2 regions of the Verrucosispora sp. WMMC514 genome follow, and region 1 is predicted to be linked to the other one. Evidence: riboswitches for the same ligand, from Rfam matches in the RefSeq annotation. Region 1 holds a riboswitch; the other holds the start of a gene.

Region 1 (3,402 bases):
GCGGGGGGCCGCGGGGCGCAGCTCGTACCAGAGGGTCATGATCGCCCCGGCGACCAGCAGCAGGCCGGCGGCGATCAGGAAGGGGCGCAGCCCTTCCTTGACGTAGCGCAGGTAGAGGTCGGTGACGCTGGCCCGGATCACCGCACCGCCGAGCAGCAGCAGGATCACCGCCTGCGCCTGCCGGTTCACAGCAGCACCGCCCCGGCGCCGGCGGCGACAAGCAGGGCCACCACGAAGGTGGTCGGTGCGAACCGGAAGGCGAAGCGTCGACCGAACACACCGGCCTGCATCGAGATCAGCTTGAGATCGACCATCGGCCCCACCACCAGGAAGACCAGTCGGGACGTGAGCGAGAACTGGGACAGCGAGGCCGCGACGAAGGCGTCGGCCTCCGAGCAGAGCGAGAGCAGCACGGCGAGCAACGCCAGCGCCAGGATCGACAACCACGCGTTGTCGGCCAGGGTCTGCAACCACCGCTCCGGCACCAGCACGTTGATGCTGGCGGCGGCCATCGCGCCGAGCACCAGGAAACCACCGGCGTGCGTCACGTCGTGGCGTACCGCGGCCCAGAAGGCCCGGCCCCGGGACGCGTCGTCCAGTTCCGGACGACGCGGCATCCTGATCCATTCGGTACGCCCGAGCCGCAGCCAGAGCCAACCCATGATCATGGCGACGATCAGGCTGGCGACGCCCCGGGCGAGCACCATCTCGGGGTTGTTCGGGAAGGCCACCGCGGTGGCGGTGAGCACGATCGGGTTGACGGCCGGGGCGGCGAGCAGGAACGCCAGCGCGGCGGCCGGCGTGACACCGCGCCGGATCAGTGACCCGGCGATCGGCACCGAGCCGCACTCGCAGCCCGGCAGCACCACCCCGGCCGCGCTGGCCGCCGGTACCGCCAGTGCCGGGTGCCGGGGCAGCGCCCTCGCCCAGAAGGATCGGGGTACGAACACCGCGATCACCGCGGAGAGCAGCACGCCGAAGACCAGGAACGGCACCGCCTGCACCATGATCGAGACGAAGACAGTGGTCCAGGTCTGGATGCGGGGATCGTCCAGGGCGGCGGCGATCGGCTCCCGAAAGATGATCAGGAGGATCAGCAGCGCCGCCAGGACCTCCACCGAGCCGATCCGGTCGCCGAGCCAGCGCCGGGGCGGCTCGCCAGCGGCGGGCTCCGGGGTGCGGGTTCCGGTGTCGACGCCCCCGGCCGAGGCCCGACCGCCCGGTTCGCCCGGGACGGCCCGGTCAGTGTCTGTGGTCACCCGTCACCCTTCGGCCGTGGCGGATCGGCGGACTGAGATTACCGTCCGGCGCGGATGACGTCGATGGATGTCACAGATTCGGTCGGCCGCAGCCGCGTCCCCGGCCGACCGGACCAGCCGGACGCGAACACCCGTCGTGACCTGGGTGGATCACATTGCCGGTGGATCTTCCATGGTGTTAGCGTCGGCGGGACAGACAACACCTCCGACAGGGGAGCGCACAGCGCTGAGAGTGCGGGTCCGCCCGCAGACCCTCCGTACCTGATCTGGGTAATGCCAGCGCAGGGAGTTCGGTCCACCTCCAGCCCGCCACCGTCCGGCGCCGCCGGGCGGAGCGTGCGTCTTGCCTGGTTCGCATCCGGACTGGGAGCAATCATCGTGCAGACAACTGACAGCAACCGCTGGCGCACCATCGACATCGTGGTGGCGTCGGTCATCGCGGTCGCCTTCGGCGTCATCTTCTGGGCCTGGGGCGTGGTGTGGAGCGCCACCGAGGGCGCCTTCAGCTTCTTCCCGCCGGCACAGACGCTCATCTACGGTGTCTGGCTGGTGCCGGCCGTCCTCGGCGGCCTCGTCATCCGCAAGCCCGGCGCCTCGCTGTACTGCGAGTTGCTGGCGGCGGTCATCTCGGCCCTGCTCGGTAGCCAGTGGGGCACCATCGTCCTGTTGCAGGGACTGATGCAGGGCCTCGGCGCCGAGCTGGCCTTCGCCGCCTTCCGGTACCGCTCGTACCGGCTGCCGGCCGCCCTGCTGGCCGGCGCGCTGACCGGCCTGAGCGCGGCGATCTTCGACTTCGTCTACTGGAACGCCGAACGCGACATCGCCACCTACCGCCTGCCCTACGCCGCGCTCACCGTCGTCAGCGCCACCGTGATCGCCGGTGCCGGCGCCCACGCCCTCACCCGTGCCCTCACCCGCACCGGCGTCCTCGACCGCTTCCCCGCCGCCCGCGAACGCCCCCTCGTCTGACCTCGGAACCCGGCCACGTTGATCATGAGGTCAGCGGCAACTTCGGTCTCCACAGCAACCGTCAACCTCATGATCGACAGGGAGGAAGGAGGGGTGGGAGGGATGGGCGCGGGGGTGTGGGTGCGGGGGTTCGGATGGCGGCATGCCGGGAGGCGTGGCTGGGCGGTGCGTGGGGTCGATCTGCGGGTGGAGCGCGGTGAGAAGGTGCTGCTGCTCGGGGCGTCGGGGGCCGGTAAGAGCACCCTGCTGGCGGCGCTGGCCGGGCTGCTGCCCGAGGACTCCGGGGAGCACGAGGGCACCATCGAGATCGACGGCCGGCCGGTCGGCGAGGCCCGCGACGGGGTCGGCATCGTCTTCCAGGATCCGCAGTCCCAGCTCGTCATGGCTCGCAGCGGTGACGACGTGGCGTTCGGGCTGGAGAACCGGGGCGTGCCGACCGGACAGATCTGGGACCGGGTCGACGAGGCGCTGCGCCGGGTCGGCTTCCCGTACCACCGGGACCGACCCACCGCGGCGCTCTCCGGCGGTGAACAGCAGCGCCTCGCCCTGGCCGGCGTGCTGGCGCTGCGTCCCGGTCTGCTGCTGCTGGACGAACCCACCGCCAACCTCGACCCGTCCGGTGCCGCCCTGATCCGCGCCGCGCTCGGCCGGGCGGTGGACGCCGACACCAGCCTGATCCTGGTCGAACACCGGGTGGCCGAGGCGCTACCCCTGGTCGACCGGGTGGTGGTGCTCGAACCCGGCGGCGGGATCCGCGCCGACGGCCCGCCGGAGGCGGTCTTCGCCGCGCACGGCGACGCCCTCGCCGCAGCGGGAGTCTGGGTGCCCGGCCGCACGATCCCGCCGCGCCGGGCCGCGGGTCCGGCGGGTGAGGTGCTGCTCACCGCCGAACGGCTCGGCCAGCCGCCCCGGCTGTCCCCCACCGACCTGACCGTACGCGCCGGTGAGGCGCTCGCCGTGCTCGGTCGCAACGGCGCCGGGAAGTCCACCCTGGCGCTGCTGCTCGGTGGACTCCTCCGGCCCGGCACCGGGCGGCTGGTGGCGAGCCCGGAACTGGCCGGTGTGTACGCGCTGACCGCGCCGCACCGGTGGCGGGCACCGGCACTGACCCGCCGGATCGGGTCGGTGTTCCAGAATCCCGAGCACCAGTTCGTCACCGGCACGGTCTTCGACG
Region 2 (3,402 bases), 690 kb from region 1:
GCCCCGCCAGCGTCTCCACCAGGTCGTACTCGGCGATCTCGGGCAGCAGGTCGACGGCGGCCCGCAGCAGCCGCAGCACCGCTCCGGCGCAGATGCCCAGGTCGGAGCGCTCCTCGACGGTCGCGCCGACGACCACCTCGCCGCTGTCCCGGGGCACCAGGTAGACATGCTCACCGTCGGCGTACCCCCGGATCACGTGCCGGAAGCCTGGCGGCCCGCCGTCCGGCGCACGCAACCGCAGCACCTGTCCCTTCACCGGACGGACCGGCAGGCCGGTCAGGGCCGCGACGCCGCAGCCGGCGGCGACCACCGTCACGCCGGCCGTGACGTCGGACAGCCGCCGCACCGGCGCGGCTACCAGCACCGCGCCCGCCCGTTCCGCCGCCAGCCGCAGCGCCGGCACCAGCCGGCGCGGGTCGACCTGGTGGTCGGTGGCGGCGAGTGCGCCGCCGCGCACCCGGGGTGCCAGCGCCGGCTCGCGCTCGCGCAGCTGCGACGGGCGCAGCGGCGTCACCGGCAACCCCAGCCCCTGTTGGTACGCCCAGAGCCGACGTGCCTCGGCGAGGTCGTCGGCGGTCAGCCCGACCATCAGGGTGCCCTCGGTCCGGTAGCCGATGTCGGTGCCGGTCGCCTCGGTCAGTTCGGCGGCGAACCCGGGCCAGCGGCCGGCCGACTCGGTCAGCAGGGCGGTCAGCTCCCGCTCACCGAAGTACGCCTCGGCGACCGGTGCCAGCATGCCGGCGGCCACGTGCGAGGCACCCGACCCGGGTGCCGGATCGTGCACGACCACCCGAAGCCCGCGCGCCGCGCACCGCCAGGCGACCGCCCACCCGATCGGCCCGCCACCCACGACGGCCACATCGGGCCGGCGCGGCGGCACCGGACCGGTGGTGGCGGGTCGCCCGGTCAACACGTCAGCGCCCGGACCAGCTCGGCGGCGGCGCGGGCGGGATCGCTGGCTCCGGAGAGCGCACCCACCACCGCCACCCCGTACACGCCGGCGGCCCGTAACTCGGGCACGTCCGCCGCCGTCACCCCGCCGATGGCGATCACCGGCACGTCGACCGCCTCGACCACCGCCCGGACACCGGTCACACCGATCGGCGGCGGCAGCCCCTCCTTGGTGGCGGTGACGCGGCACGGGCCCACGCCCAGATAGCTGGCTCCGGCGGTGACCGCCGCAAGCGCGCTCGCCGGTTCCCGGGCGGTGGCACCCAGCACCGCGGTCGGGCCGAGCACCTTCCGGGCCGCCGCCACGGGCAGATCGTCGGCGCCGACGTGACCACCGGCGGCGTCGGTCCCCAGGGCCACGTGCAGCCGGTCGTTGACCAGGCAGGGCACCTGGTACGGCGCGCAGCGGGCGAGCACCTGCCGGGTCAGCTCGTACGCCTGCCGGTCGGTCGCGGTGTCCTCGACCCGGACCTGCACCACCAGTTCGGTGTGGGCCACCGGTAGCACGGCACGAAGCACGGCGAGCGGATCCCGCCCGGGTCGGGTGTCGGTGATCAGATGCAGTCGTCCCAGGGACGGCACGGCAACACTCCTCCCTGCGCCGGCATTACCCGGATCAGGTTCGACGGTCGGGGGCTCTCAGCCCCCCTCTCAGCCCGGTACACCGGGCTCCCGTGGGTTCGTTGGGTGTCACCGTACGTCGTTTCGTCGGCTCCGCCAAGCCCGTCCCGCGCCGCCACCGGCGGTGCGGGCCACCCGGTCAGGCCGACCCGCAACTGCCTCTCGAACGGACTCGCGGCAGCACGGCGGCCGGAAAAAGGCCGGATATACAGCGACTCACACCAATAGAAAATGACCCCGTTACCAAAACGTTACAAGGCTCCACCTTGCTCGAAACTAGATTCACTGACGCAAATTGAAGTGATCGGATCGGCTGAGTCGGCACCCAGACCTCGCTCGTCAGGTATGGGCGGTCGGACCGACGGGAGTGACCACCGTCGTGCACTCCGAACCGTCCCACGGACAGAGGAGATCCTCGTGCCCCGACCCAGTCGGCGGCGAGCCCCGCTCGCCGCAGTGACCGTGGCGCTACTCGCCTTCACACTCATCCTGACCGCCGCACCGGCCCCGATCGCCGATCCCGCCGCCGCGCGGGCCGCCCGTCCCGCCGTCGCCGCGGCGGCGGAGCCCTACGCCGTCCTGGTCTTCTCCAAGACCGCCGGGTTCCGGCACGACTCGATCCCGGCCGGCATCAACGCGATCCAGCAACTCGGCACGGCGAACGGGTTCACCGTCACCACCACCGAGGACAGCGCCGCCTTCACCGACACCAACCTCGCCAGGTTCAAGGCGGTCATCTGGTTGTCCACCACCGGCGACGTGCTCAACGCCAGCCAGCAGGCGGCCTTCGAGCGCTACATCCGCGCCGGTGGCGGGTACGTCGGCGTGCACGCCGCGTCCGACACCGAGTACGACTGGGCCTGGTACGGCCAACTGGTCGGTGCCTACTTCAACAGCCACCCGGCCAACCAGACGGCCACGGTGAAGGTCGAGGACACCACCCACGAGTCGACCCGGCACCTGCCGGAGCGGTGGTCCCGGTTCGACGAGTGGTACAACTTCCGCACCAACCCCCGCGCCCGCCAGGTGCAGGTGCTGGCCTCGCTCGACGAGCGCAGCTACAGCCCGGGCAGCGGCGCGATGGGGCAGGACCACCCGATCGCCTGGTGCCAGAACTTCGACGGTGGACGGTCCTGGTACACCGGGGGCGGGCACACCCAGGAGTCCTTCACCAACGCCGAGTTCCGGCAGCACCTGCTCGGTGGTATCCAGACCGCGGCCGGGGTGGTGCACGCCGACTGCGGTGCCGGCCGAGCCGCCAGCTTCGAGAAGGTGACGCTGGACAGCAACACCAGCAACCCGATGGAGCTGGACATCGCGCCCGACGGCCGGGTCTTCTACATCGAACGCGACGGCCGGGTGCAGATCATCAAGCCGGACACCGGCCAGACCGTCACCGCGCTGCGGCTGAGCGTCTTCGCCGGCAACGAGGACGGCCTGCTGGGCATCCGCCTCGACCCCGACTTCGCCAGCAACGGGTGGGTCTGGCTCTACTACGCCCCCAGCGCGGGCGGTTCCCGCAACAACCTGTCCCGGTTCACCGTCACCGGTGACACGATCAACCCGTCCAGCGAGCGGGTCGTGCTGGAGGTGCCCACGCAGCGCAACACCTGCTGCCACATGGGCGGGACGATGACCTTCGACTCGGCCGGCAACCTGTACCTGGCCACCGGGGACAACACCAACCCCTTCGAATCCGGTGGCTACAGCCCGTTGGACGAGCGCTCCGGCCGGGCGGACTACGACTCGCAGCGCACCGCCGGTAACACCAACGACCTGCGCGGCAAGGTGCTCCGGATCCGGCCGCAGGCCGACGGCACGTACACCATT

What was found. A riboswitch is a leader RNA that binds a small molecule or an ion and turns the genes downstream of it on or off. The one in region 1 is predicted to bind thiamine pyrophosphate.
Region 2: it holds a riboswitch for thiamine pyrophosphate, as region 1 does, so the genes downstream of both, O7597_RS07195 (thiamine phosphate synthase) here and O7597_RS03965 (ECF transporter S component) in region 1, are expected to answer to the same signal.

What each region holds. Positions count from the first base shown of each region.
Region 1 is NZ_CP114906.1:900,017-903,418, forward strand. It holds gene O7597_RS03955 (TIGR03943 family protein) at 1-189, opposite strand, end outside; gene O7597_RS03960 (permease) at 186-1,127, opposite strand; TPP riboswitch at 1,460-1,565, shown strand; gene O7597_RS03965 (ECF transporter S component) at 1,638-2,228, shown strand; gene O7597_RS03970 (ABC transporter ATP-binding protein) at 2,331-3,402, shown strand, end outside.
Region 2 is NZ_CP114906.1:1,591,475-1,594,876, forward strand. It holds gene thiO (glycine oxidase ThiO) at 1-913, opposite strand, end outside; gene O7597_RS07195 (thiamine phosphate synthase) at 907-1,533, opposite strand; TPP riboswitch at 1,528-1,637, opposite strand; gene O7597_RS07200 (ThuA domain-containing protein) at 1,990-3,402, shown strand, end outside.